Gemmatimonas sp.: one gene and its partner. The protein of the gene in region 1 interacts with the protein of each later gene in a pairwise test. Links are inferred from orthologs where the notes say so. Each region holds a gene or a part of one and is shown in the gene's direction. Other genes may lie near its edges.

Region 1 (6,276 bases):
TTATGTCACGCGTGGTCGCGGCGTGAGCATTCATCGCGGGGATTGCCCGAACCTGTTGCTGCTCGCGCACGAGCCAGAGCGACGGCTCGACATCGATTGGCACGAGATGGCGGGAGAGCGTTTCATTGTACGCCTTGCGATGGAAGGCACCGATCGTCGCGGCCTGTATGCCGACGTGGCGGCGGCTGTAAGTGCTACCGGCACGGACATCAAGAGTCTGGAACTGAAGACGATCGATGGCCGGGTCACGGGCTCGGCGATGGTCGAGGTCGAGAACCTCGCGCATTTGGAGCGCATCATGAAGGCCGCGCGTCGCGTGAAGGGCATCGCGGCGGTGTCCCGACGCGAAAAGATCACGGCCGAGGAGTAGGCGGCGGGCTCGGCCGCAGGGCGCGCGCCGCTACCCGAAGAAAAGCCGATCCCGCTATATTGCGACTATGTCAGCCCCGTTTCGACTCCAGAGCCCCTTCGCCCCTGCCGGTGATCAGCCGCGTGCGATCATCGAACTATCCGAGGGGCTAACGCGCGGCGACCGCTTCCAGACGCTGCTCGGCGTCACCGGGTCTGGCAAGACGATGACGATGGCAAACGTCATCGCGCAATGGGGGAGGCCGACGCTCGTCCTGTCGCATAACAAGACGCTGGCGGCGCAGCTGTACGGAGAGCTCAAGTCGTTCTTCCCCACGAACGCAGTCGAGTACTTCATCTCGTACTACGACTACTATCAGCCGGAGGCGTACGTCCCCTCGAGCGATACGTTCATCGAGAAGGATGCGAGCATCAACGAGGATATCGATCGACTCCGCCTGCGGGCCACATCCTCGTTGATGGAACGCGATGACGTCGTCATCGTGTCGACGGTGTCGGCCATCTACGGCCTCGGCGATCCGGTGTCGTATCGCGAGCGCATGGTGGCGCTGTCCCGTGGACAGCAGATCGCGCGCGACGACATTCTGCGGGCACTGGTCGGCATTCAGTATCTGCGAAACGATGTCGCGTTCGATCGCGGGACGTTTCGCGTGCGTGGCGACACGGTGGAGATCTATCCGGCGTACGAGGAGCAGGCAGTGCGCCTCGAGCTGTGGGGTGATGAGATCGAGCGCATCTCCAAGATCGACCCGCTCACCGGCGAAACGATTTCGACGCTCGAGCGGATGGCGATCTACCCGGCCAAACACTTCATCACGAACCGACCCACGATCGAGCGGGCGAGTATCGCCATTCGCGAGGAGCTCGCCGAGCGCTTGGCCGAGCTACGCACGCAGGGCAAGTTGCTGGAAGCGCAGCGGCTCGATCAGCGCACGAACTTCGATCTCGAAATGCTGGCGGAAATCGGTACCTGCGCCGGCATCGAGAACTACTCGAGGCACATCAGCGGGCGCGCGGCCGGCGAACGACCAGCCTGCCTGCTCGATTACTTCCCCGACGACTACCTCGTTGTGGTCGACGAGTCGCACGTGTCGCTGCCACAGATTCGCGGGATGTACAACGGCGATCGCGCGCGCAAGCTCACGTTGGTTGACTACGGATTTCGGCTACCCAGTGCGCTCGACAATCGACCGCTGGTCTTCGACGAGTTCATCCAGCTGGTACCGCGGCTCGTGAATGTCTCGGCGACGCCTGGGGAATTAGAGCTGCAACTCTCGGAAGGCGTGGTCGTCGAGCAAGTCATCCGCCCCACGGGCCTCCTGGACCCAGTCCTGGAAATTCGTCCGGTGAAGGGGCAGGTGGACGATCTGCTTCACGAGATTCGCATTCGCGAGCGCAAGGGCGAGCGGGTGCTGGTCACCACGCTCACGAAGCGGATGTCGGAAGATCTTACCGATTATCTGCAGCAGGTGGGTGTTCGGGTGCGATACATGCACTCCGATATCGACGCCATCGAGCGCATGGAAATCGTGCGTGGGTTGCGCCTCGGTGAATTCGATGTGTTGATTGGCATCAACCTGCTCCGCGAAGGGCTCGACATGCCCGAGGTATCGCTGGTGGCGATTCTTGACGCCGACCAGGAAGGCTTCCTGCGCAGCGATCGGTCGTTGATCCAGACGATCGGACGCGCGGCACGCCATTTGAACGGTATGGCGATCCTGTATGCCGACCGCATCACCGGGTCGATGCAGCGTGCCATCGACGAAACCGATCGCCGTCGGACGATTCAGCGTGAGCACAACGAGAAGAACGGGATCACCCCGCACGGCGTCCTGAAGAGCATCGATGATGTCCGGTTGATTACGCGGGTCGCCGATGCGCGCGCGCCGCACGAGGAGGCCACTCCGACCACCAAGCGATTGGGTGCCGAGAGCGCACCGCGGTCGCGTGAGGATTTGCAGACGCTCGTGGGGGAGCTGGAAGTCGCCATGCGCGAAGCGGCGATCGCCCTCGATTTCGAGGCAGCAGCTCGACTGCGCGACCAGCTCTTCGAAGTCCGCACCGCGCTCGGAGAGAAGCCGGAACAGGCGCGCGGCAACACGGCCGCTCCCAAGCGCCCCCCCGGTAGCGCACCGATGCGGCGCGCCGGAGGCAAGCGTGGCCGCTGACTCGCTCGGGTACTTGCTGGGGCGAGGCGCTCCGCGGGCCCCGGATCGGGATTCGCTGGAGGCGTGGGGGCGGGCACTCGGGGCGGTACTTCCGCGTCCGGTCGTAATCACGCTCGAGGGTGACCTCGGAGCGGGAAAGACCACACTGGTGCGGGCGATTTGCGTCGGGATCGGCGTCTCCGCCATCGAGGCGGTGACGAGTCCGACATTCTCGATCATCCAGCAGTATGACGCGCCTCGAGGCCCGGTGATCCACGCCGATCTGTATCGCTTGCGGTCGGACGCGGAACTGGAGATGCTGGGGTGGGATGAGGTGGTCGAGAGCGCGCCGGTCCTGCTGGTGGAGTGGCCTGATCGCGCCGTGAATACGTTGCCGCGTGACAGGATTCACGTGGTGCTCGGTCATGATCCGGAAAACGCGAATCGACGGTTACTCCGCATTCACGCGCCGACGATGCGCTGAATCTGCCGGTATGTCGGGATCGGGGTCGCGCCGGTGACCGTCCGGCGGACGTCGTCGTCATGGAATGGTGGAGCACCGCATGTCGGTCGGTGTCTCCCGCATCCCTCGCATCATCGCCATGCCCGTCGCCGGCCTACGCGTCTCGTACATTCGTCTGGCCGAAGTGATCTCGGCGTTGACATATGCGCTCGATCTCACCGAGGGACAGCGACCAGGTCACACGCTCCGGACGGCGCTGATCGCGATGCGGCTCGGTCGGGAGTTGCATCTTGATGACGAGACGATGGGAGCGCTGTACTACGCGGCGCTCTTGAAGGATTCCGGGTGTTCCAGCAACGCCGCACGCATGTCGGCGCTGTTCGGCAGCGACGATCAGGACGTGAAGCGCGACATGCGTCTGGTCGATTGGCACGATCGCTGGAGGCTCGCGATGCGTACCGCGAAGAACTGCGGCGTCGGTCGGAATCCGCTCGCCCGCGTGTCGCACTTCTTGCGTATCGCGCGCACGCCGTCGATGACGCGTGAAATCATCCAAACGCGATGCGAACGCGGCGCGCAGATCGCGCTCGTACTCGGATTCCCGGGGGCCACGAGCGAGGCGATCGCCCATGTCGACGAGCACTGGTGTGGCCTTGGTCATCCGGTCGGACTGGCGGGTGACGAGATCCCGTTGCTGTCGCGCATCTTGTTGATTGCGCAGACGCTCGAGGCGTATTGGAGTGAGAACGGTATCGATGCCGCGATCGACATGACTCGTCAGCGGCGAGGCCGTTGGTTCGATCCGCGACTCGTCGATCTCGTCGCTCCGTGGAAGCGCGATCGTACCTGGTGGGCTGTGCTCGCCGATAGCGCGAACCTCGAACAGGCGGTACTGACGCTCGAGCCGGGTGGTATTCCACTGCACGCCACCGACGAACGGCTCGACAGCATCGCGTATGCCTTTGCCGCGGTGATCGACGCCAAGACGCCGTACACCGCTCGGCATTCAACGAACGTCGCGCGCTATGCGGTGGGAATCGCCATGTCGATGGGGGCCGACGCCGACATGTGCCGTGATACCCTCCGTGCCGGCCTGTTGCACGATATCGGCAAACTAGGCGTCTCGAATCGAATTCTCGACAAGCCGGCCAAGCTCACCGACGAAGAGTTCGGGGAGATCCGGAAGCATCCGCGATGGACATGGGAGATCCTCGAGCGCGTCAGCGCGTTCAACGGATTCGCCCAAGAGGCCGCGCAGCATCACGAGCGACTCGACGGCAAGGGGTACCCCTGGAAGCTGGATGCCTCGCAGCTCGGACTGCTGTCGCGTGTACTGGCGGTGGCCGACGTGTATGAGGCGCTCACGGCCGATCGCCCGTATCGCGCCGGGTTGGAGGTGCCGGTCGTACTCGACATCATGCGTCGAGATCGGGGTACCGCCTTCGATAGCCAGGTGTTCGACGCAGCGGCGGCGCTGGCCGAACGCGGCACCTTCGCGGTGCTTGCTGAGGGACGTGAGGACCCGTTCCCCCAACTCCGTCAGGAGCCCGCCAAGTTTACCCGGATTGCCAGCGTGGCGTAGCGATCAGTCCCGGGGGGAACGCTGGCCGCGACGGCGCGTACTCGGCGCCGACTTGACGCGACGGAGGGCTGGGGATCGTTCGGTGGGCGCGCTAGACTCTGTGTATGTCCGCACGCGTGTTCCCTCAAGAGTCATTGGCGTTCCCGTCTGCACGGTTGCTCGTGCTCGAGTCCTCGACGACTGCCGGCTCGGTGGCGCTCATCGCCGATGGAGCGCTTGTCGCGATGCACCCCGTCGCCATGGGTGCCGGGCGTGAGGATCAGCTCTTCCCGGCGGTTCAGGCGCTTCTGAAAGCGGCCGACATGCAACCGCAGCATCTCACGGGCGTCGTCTGCGGAGAAGGCCCGGGAAGCTTCACGTCGTTGCGCATCGCGGCGTCGCTGGCGAAGGGGCTGGCCCACGGAGCGTCGCTGTCGCTGTTCGCCGTGTCATCGCTGCTCCTCGCGGCGGCGGACGCAAGCGACGCGCTGCCGGCCGGCCCCGCGGTGGTACATGGAGATGCTCTGCGAGGCGAGCGTTACGTCCTCGACGTCAGGTTTGACGAAAATCGCCGTGTGCAGGCGCAGTCTGCGCTCCAGCGCATGACACTGGAACAGCTCGACATGCACGTGGCAGGACGTCCTCGCCTAGCCGTGCTCTCGTCGCCCGTGGCGGAGCTCGAGACTCAGGTCGTAACACCGTGGTCAGCGCACCTGTTGCGGGTGGTACCGCACGCGTGGACCCGTGTCGTACCGTTGGAGAGCTGGGAGCCACAGTATGGGCGCCTGGCGGAAGCGCAGGTGAAATGGGAAGCGTCGCACGGTGCGACATTGCCCTCCCTCGGCGTTTCATGACTACGCCACTTCTCGCGATCCGGCCCACCAAGGCCGATGATGTGCCGGCGATGGCGTCGATCGAAGCGCTCGCGTTCAGCGACCCCTGGCCGTCACGGTCGTTTCACGAGCTCTTGGTGCATCCCTTTTCGCGAATGATGACCGCCGTCGATGCGTCGGGTGGAGTCGTTGGATATTGCATCATGCTGCAGGCCGCCGACGAGGCGGAGATCGCCAATATTGCGACGGCCCCTGGGATGCGCCGACGGGGGGTCGGGGCCCGGCTGCTGGACGATGCGATCGCGGCGGGGACTGACGCCGGGGTCGCCGCCATGTTCCTTGAGGTGCGCGAGTCAAACGCAGCCGCTCGCGCGCTCTATTCGTCCCGTGGATTTGCGGCCGTCGGGCGCCGCCGAGGGTACTACCGACACCCCGTCGAGGACGCCCTTGTGCTGCGTCGCGACGCCATGGCGTCCGAATAGCCCCGCGTGCGGCTTTCGGGTTTGGTTTGGTCAGAGGACCCTCCTAGCTTATCCGACACCCATTACCATCGTACTTCGAGGAGGCACCATGAGTCGCAGCCTGAACAAGGCCATTTTGATTGGCAACGTCGGGTCCGATCCCGAAATCCGCACAGTCGGCACTGGAACGCGCGTCGCGCAGTTCTCGCTTGCCACGAGCCGCAACTGGACGGACCAGAGTGGCGCGAAGCAGGAAAAGACGGAGTGGCATCGCTGCGTCGTCTGGAACAGCGCACGCGGCTCGGGTCTGGCCGACGTGGTGGAGAAGTACGTGAAGAAGGGCGAGAAGATCTACGTCGAAGGCGAGATCGAGTACCGTCAGTGGCAGGACAAGGACGGACAGACCCGGTATACCACCGAGATCAAGGTCAAGGAACTGATG
Region 2 (6,751 bases), on another replicon or contig:
CAACGGACGCCCGATCCGTTGCTTGGCGCGCGAATTCGCCCCTTCCTGCGCCATGCTGTACGCGCGATGCCATCCGCGACCGTGCAGCAGCTGGCCCACTACAATCAGCAGTGTCGCGACGCCCCACAGGCGCAGCATGGGCGACCACACACTGCGGCCATCGAGGAACTTCACGATGGATTCGGCCACCCACTCACTTGGCAGCCACGGCGACGACGGCGTTTCCAGCGCGGCAATGAACTGCACGAAGTTTTGAAAGCCCTCAGGGCGCGCCAGCTGCTCGGGACGGGCGGCGCGGAACATCAGCACCAGTCCGCACACAGCCATCGCCGTGATCACACTGAGCAGGTCGCGCGTGCGACGCGCCGGGAACACGTTCACCAATAGCAGTGTGACGGTTGATCCCGCGGCGGCGGGGATCATCAGGAACGGCACGAGCACGGCGATCGCGAAGAGCACGAACGACGCGTTCGCCTTGTAGGCGACGCCGTACGCGGCCACGAGCGGAATCAACAGCAGCGCCACCATCCAGCTCGAGTGGAGCGCCGTTTCCAGCAAGCGCGCGCGATACAACGCCCCGGCGCGAATCGGCGCGGCCGCGAGTTGATCGAGATCACGGGCGAGAAAGAAGTTCGAGAGTGCCGCGATCGTGTTCGACAGCAAGAGAATCGAGCCGAAGGACAACAGAATCATCGACAGCAGCTTCGCGGCCAGCAGTGCGCCGATGTCCTCGGCGCTGCGGAAGTAGCGCAGCAGCTTGAGGGAAATCGCGAACGCGGCCAGCCAGAAGAGCGCGCCCAACGTGGCTACCACCAGCAGGCGGCGAATGTCGCCCTTCTCGTGGCGCCGCATGCGGTGTCGCGCCATCTGCCATTTGGGCGCCAGCAGTTGCCACGCCGTGGTCCTGGGCAGCGCGGCCGCCTCAGGCATCCAGCACCTCCATCAGCTCGCGCGCCACATGATCGCCGGTGAGGCGCAGAAAGATGTCTTCGAGCGCGTCGTCATCGCCCGACGTTCGCCGCAGCTCGTCCATCGTGCCGCACGCCACCAGGTCGCCACGCTGCATGATCCCGATGCGATCACACATTCCCTCGGCGATTTCCAGGGTGTGGGTGGACATCATGACCGTGTGTCCACGGCGGGTGTATTCGCGAAACAGGTCCTTCAGAATCTTGGATGATTTCGGGTCGAGTCCGACCATCGGTTCGTCCACGACGATCACGGCCGGTCGGTGCACGAACGCGCTGGCGATGATCAGCTTCTGACGCATGCCGTGGCTGTAGCTCTCCACCAGCTCGTCACGCCACGCCTCGAGGTCGAACAGCGCCAGCAACTCCTGGCCGCGCTTCTCGACGTCCGGGCCTTGCTCGCCGTACAGGCCCGCGCTGAATCGCAGGAACTCGATGCCGGTGAGCTTTTCGTAGATGAACGGCCGGTCGGGAATGAATCCCAGCGCCTTTTTCGCCGACAGCGGGTCGACCCGCAAGTCGTGTCCGGCGATCCGGACCGAGCCGGCCGTCGGCTGCAGGATGCCGGCGATCATGCGCATGGTGGTCGTCTTGCCCGCGCCGTTCGGTCCCAGAAACCCGAACAGCTCGCCGGAAGGCACCACCAAATCCAGGGAGCGCACGGCCGTGAACGACCCGTAGCGCTTGCAGAGCGAACTGATCTCGATCATGCCCGCAGGACGACCAAGCGGCACCCCGACGCAACTTCTTCGCGCCAATGCGCGTTCCGGACCGGGGGAGCGTTTCGGCACTGGCCCTGATTCGCACGCGGCCGGGGTTGTCTTGCCCGTGCGGTCCCCGCACCTTCAACGACTATGCCCGAACCGGTCCGTCCGTCCGATGCCCTCGTGGTGCGTGGTGCCCGCGAGCACAATCTCCGCAACATCAGCGTCACGATCCCACGCGACAAGTTGACGGTCGTGACCGGCCTGTCCGGCTCGGGGAAGTCGTCGCTTGCCTTCGATACGATCTATGCCGAAGGGCAGCGACGCTACGTCGAGTCACTCTCGGCATACGCGAGGCAGTTCCTGGGGCTGATGGAAAAGCCCGATGTCGACGCCATCGAGGGCCTGTCGCCGGCTATTTCGATCGAGCAGAAATCGGCCGGTCACAACCCGCGTTCAACCGTGGGCACGGTCACCGAAGTGTACGACTATCTGCGCCTGCTCTACGCGCGCACCGGCACGCCGCATTGCCCGAACTGCGGTCGCGCCGTACAGCGGCAGAGCCCGACGCAGATCGCCGAAATGGTGCTGGCTTGGCCCGAAGGCACGCGCCTCGAAATCCGCGCGCCGCTAGTGCAAGAGCGAAAGGGCGAGTTCAAGGATCTCTTCGAAAGTGCGCGCAAGCAGGGCTTCGTGCGCGCGGTCGTGGACGGTGAACTCATCGAGCTCGCTGATCCGCCAAAGCTGAACCGGCGTCTGAATCACTCCGTGTCGGTGGTGGTCGATCGCCTGGTTGTGCGCACCGAAGATCGTGGTCGCATCACCGACTCGGTGGAAACGGCCCTGCGACTGGCCGAAGGTCTCGCCGAAGTCGTGCGCTACGATGGATCGGAGCCGGTCACCGAGATGTTCTCGGAGCGCTACGGCTGCGCCGCCTGCGGCATCTCCATGCCGGAACTCGAGCCGCGTCACTTCTCGTTCAACTCGCCGTTCGGCGCCTGCGAGATGTGCAGCGGGCTCGGCACCACGCGCACGGTGAGCGAAGATCTCATTCTGGGCGATCCGAGCATCTCGATTCTCGAGGGCGTCGTACTCCCCTGGGGAGAGCCCGACGGATACATGCGGAAGGTGATTCTCCCCGGACTTGCCAAGCAGTTGGGCTTCGACCTCAACAAGCCGTGGGGACAGATTCCGGCCAAGGTGCGTCAGCAGCTATTGCACGGTGTCGGTGACGCGCCGCCGCGCGCGCGCAAGGCGGTCAAGAAGGCGGTGAAGGGTGCAGCCGCCAAGACGGCTGCGAAGACCGCGGCGAAGACGGCTGCGGAGAGCACATGGGAAGGCATCGTCGCGCATGTGCAGCGTCGCTATGACGAGAGCAGCTCTGACGGCGTGCGCCTCGATCTCGAGTCATTCATGGTGGCCGGACCGTGCCCGGCCTGCGAAGGCCGACGGCTGCGCCCGCAGTCACTGGCCGTGACGGTGCACGGTCTGAATATCGGACAGGTCGTCGAACGCAGTGTGGTCGATTCGCTGGCGTTCTTCGAAACCGTGCCCGTGCGCAGCGCCGGGCATCCGGGACTCGATCCCGGTATTGCCGGTCCGATTCTCAAGGAAGTCCGCGAGCGGCTGCGCTTTCTGGTGGATGTTGGTCTCGACTATCTCACACTCAATCGCAGCGCCGAGTCGCTGTCGGGCGGAGAAGCACAGCGCATCCGGCTTGCCACGCAGATCGGGTCGCGCCTCGTCGGCGTGCTGTACATCCTCGACGAGCCCAGCATCGGCTTGCATCAGCGCGACAACGGCCGTTTGCTCTCCACCCTCAAGCAGCTGCGCGATCTCGGCAACACGGTCATCGTCGTCGAACACGACGAGGAAACGATCCGTGATGCCGATTACCTGATCGATCTCGGTCCCGGCGCCGGCAAGCACGGCGGCGAAGTGATCGCCGCGGGATCGGTGCAGGACGTGATCGATACACCGGCATCGATCACGGGGCAGTACCTGCGCGGCACGCGCCGCATCGAAGTGCCGCTGCAGCGCCGGCCGCGCGATGTGGCGCGTATGCTCACCGTGCAGGGGGCGCGCGAGCACAACCTGCGCGATGTCACCGCGGAGTTCCCGCTGGGTCTGTTCGTCGCGGTCACCGGCGTGTCCGGGTCGGGCAAGTCCACGCTCGTCACCGATATTCTGCAGCGCACGCTGTCGCGTCACTTCTTCCGGGCGCGCGTGCTGCCGGGTGCACACACGCGCATTACGGGCTTGGAGCATCTCGACAAGATCATCGACATCGACCAAAGCCCGATCGGTCGCACGCCACGTTCGAATCCGGCCACCTATACCGGCATCTTCACGCCGGTGCGTGAACTCTTCGCTGAACTGCCCGAATCAAAAATTCGCGGCTACGGACCCGGTCGCTTCTCGTTCAACGTGAAGGGCGGGCGCTGCGAAAGCTGTCAGGGCGACGGACTGGTGAAGATCGAAATGCACTTCCTCCCCGATGTGTTTGTGCCCTGCGATGTCTGCAAAGGCAAACGCTTCAATCGCGAGACCATGGAAGTGCACTTCCGAGGGCGCAGCATCGCCGAGATTCTCGATCTCACGGTCGAGGAGGCGTGCACGGTGTTCGAAAATCAGCCGCGGATCCTGCAGAAGCTCGAAACACTCCGCGACGTTGGCCTGGGGTACATCCACCTTGGACAGAGCGCGACCACGCTGTCCGGTGGAGAAGCACAGCGCGTGAAGCTGGCCACGGAGCTGTCCAAGCGTGATACCGGACGCACGCTGTACATCCTCGACGAGCCGACTACCGGTCTGCATTTCGAAGACGTGCGCGTGCTGCTGGGTGTGCTGCATAAGCTGGTCGAACGCGGAAACACGGTGTTGGTGATCGAGCACAATCTCGATGTGATCAAGACCGCCGATTGGATCGTCGATCTGGGACCAGAAGGTGGCGTGCGCGGCGGTACGATTGTGGCTCAGGGCACGCCGGAAGAGGTCGCCCGTGTGAAAGAGAGTCACACGGGTCGGTATCTGGCGCCGATGCTGTCAAGCACTGCTGAGTAAGCGCTGGCGGCGTTGCACCAGCAGTCACGAGGCTGCATCGCAGTTTGCGAATAGCTGTACCTGAAACTTCTTGCGAAGAATTGTCGGCGCCGAGTGTGACACGAACGCGTGCGATCACCGTGCGATATGTCACCGAGTCAAGCGGGCAGGACAACGTTTCACGATATGGTGGATGGGGCACGCCTATTGCTCTAGTGTGGTTGACGTCGCGATTACGCACTGCAGTCGAGCAGTCACTTCCAACCGAGAGAGCAATCCAAATGCAACTCACATCCCTCGTTCGTTCATTGCACCGTCTTGCCGCCGCGACGCTGTTTGTCGCCGGTAGCGCGGCGAGCGTGAGCGCGCAGGTCCCCACGGCCGTTGATTTCCTCGGAAACAATAGCATTGTCACGGTGCGCTTTGTTGGCTCCGAGGCCGCAGATCGCAGCACTTTGGCCTACCAGATCGGCGCTATCGGCAGTTTTAGCGCAGGCGGTACGTGGACAGATCTGTTCACCAATAACGGTGCAGGCGCCTCGGCTCCCGGCACGCAGATCCAGATCGGGAACGTCTCCTCAGGGCAAAACGTGTTCTTTCGTTTAACCAACACCACGCAGGGCGTAGGGCCGAACTTTACCAACTACAGGTTCTTCAGCGGCCCCGCATCGCGGAATCCTGACAACGCGCTCCACATGGCTGTTTCGGCCGGCTCCGGCTTGGCAGCATCAGGCGGAGGAACATTCACGACAGCCTTCAGCTTCGAGGACCGCTCGGCTACCATCGTGCCGATCGCAGACTTCGACTACAACGACCTGCGCTTTGAGATCGCGAACGTATCCACGGTCGTCCCGGAGCCCAGCACGTACATCCTCATGGCGTCGGGCCTTGCCGGTCTCGGCATGATGGCACGCCGTCGTCGCAACAACGCGTAATCGCGCGCTGTAAGACGCACGGCAAAAAAGCAGGCGTCCGGCGAGTATCGCCGGGCGCCTGCTTTCTGTTGTACGGCACCGACGGCAAGTACATTCCACAGATGGTCTCTCTCCTCGATATCATCGGTCCTGTCATGGTCGGGCCGAGCAGTTCACACACGGCCGGTGCCTGCCGCCTGGGGCTGCTCGCCCGGTGTCTGGTTGGCGGCACGCCCGAAAAGGCGCACATCGAATTGCACGGGTCTTTCGCCCGAACCGGCGAAGGGCACGGCACCGACAAGGCGATCGTGGGCGGCCTCATGGGCTTTCGCCCCGACGACGAACGCTTGCGTACGGCGCTCGACATCATGGAGCGCGAAGGACTCGCCTATGCATTCGAGAAAACGTCGCTCGGTGATGACGCGCACCCCAACACCGTGCGCATCACGCTCGACCGCGGCGACCGCACGGCGCAGATGGTCGGCGCTTCACTTGGCGCCGGACGCATCATGGTCACCGAGATCGATGGCTATCCGGTAGAGATTCCCGGCAACCTGCACACTATCGTCCTCGTGGCCGAGGATGTGAAAGGATCTGTGGCCCGTATCGCCGGCATTCTCGCCGACGCGAACTGCAACATTGCCACGCTCAAGCTCTCGAGAAAAGAGCGCGGCGGGGATGCCTTCATGGTGATCGAGGTCGACGAGCAGCCCGATGAGTCGGTGCGTGATGCCATCCGTGCGCTAGGCTGGGTCAAGTGGGCGTTCCGTCTCGACAAGGTGAGTGCCTGATGTATCGAGCACTGGCTGATGCCATTCGTGACGCAGAGGCGCGCGGGGTCACGCTCTCGCAGGTCGCCCTCGAGGCGGAAGCGAAAGATCAAGGGCGCACGGTGGAGAGCATCCGCGATGCGCTGCGGCGCGCGCTGGTGGTGATGCGCGAAGCGGTCGACCGCGGCATGATCGGTGATCTCAAGTCGTCCTCGGGGCTGGTCGGTGGTGATGCCGCCAAGCTGCGCACCGGTCCCGATGGTCCCCTGGCCAACACCCCGTTCCGCGACGTGCTCGCGCGCGCCATTGCGGTGCAGGAAGTGAACGCCGCGATGGGTGTGATTGTCGCGGCA

The links.
Region 2: the proteins of uvrB (region 1) and uvrA interact in binary tests that used the Escherichia coli proteins (3 or more experiments, as listed by UniProt). The link is inferred for Gemmatimonas sp. from one-to-one orthologs.

The regions. Positions count from the first base shown.
Region 1 is NZ_JANPLK010000043.1:128,989-135,264, reverse strand. Bases 1-2,987 are described here. They hold uvrB (excinuclease ABC subunit UvrB), read left to right. Parts: upstream 1-437; coding sequence 438-2,537; downstream 2,538-2,987. Other genes in these bases: tsaE (tRNA (adenosine(37)-N6)-threonylcarbamoyltransferase complex ATPase subunit type 1 TsaE), read left to right, coding at 2,527-2,987; RMP10_RS11790 (bifunctional (p)ppGpp synthetase/guanosine-3',5'-bis(diphosphate) 3'-pyrophosphohydrolase), read left to right, coding at 1-370. In the rest of the region: more of tsaE, read left to right, coding at 2,988-3,000; RMP10_RS11775 (HD domain-containing phosphohydrolase), read left to right, coding at 3,080-4,561; tRNA (adenosine(37)-N6)-threonylcarbamoyltransferase complex dimerization subunit type 1 TsaB, read left to right, coding at 4,666-5,394; rimI (ribosomal protein S18-alanine N-acetyltransferase), read left to right, coding at 5,391-5,855; ssb (single-stranded DNA-binding protein), read left to right, coding at 5,944-6,276. UniProt on the Escherichia coli protein: The UvrABC repair system catalyzes the recognition and processing of DNA lesions. A damage recognition complex composed of 2 UvrA and 2 UvrB subunits scans DNA for abnormalities.
Region 2 is NZ_JANPLK010000027.1:15,689-22,439, reverse strand. The notes cover bases 1,474-4,935. They hold uvrA (excinuclease ABC subunit UvrA), read left to right. Parts: upstream 1,474-1,822; coding sequence 1,823-4,735; downstream 4,736-4,935. Other genes in these bases: RMP10_RS07620 (ABC transporter ATP-binding protein), read right to left, coding at 1,474-1,678. Also shown: RMP10_RS07625 (hypothetical protein), read right to left, coding at 1-930; more of RMP10_RS07620, read right to left, coding at 923-1,473; RMP10_RS07610 (PEP-CTERM sorting domain-containing protein), read left to right, coding at 4,996-5,649; sdaAB (L-serine ammonia-lyase, iron-sulfur-dependent subunit beta), read left to right, coding at 5,751-6,419; sdaAA (L-serine ammonia-lyase, iron-sulfur-dependent, subunit alpha), read left to right, coding at 6,419-6,751. UniProt on the Escherichia coli protein: The UvrABC repair system catalyzes the recognition and processing of DNA lesions. UvrA is an ATPase and a DNA-binding protein. A damage recognition complex composed of 2 UvrA and 2 UvrB subunits scans DNA for abnormalities.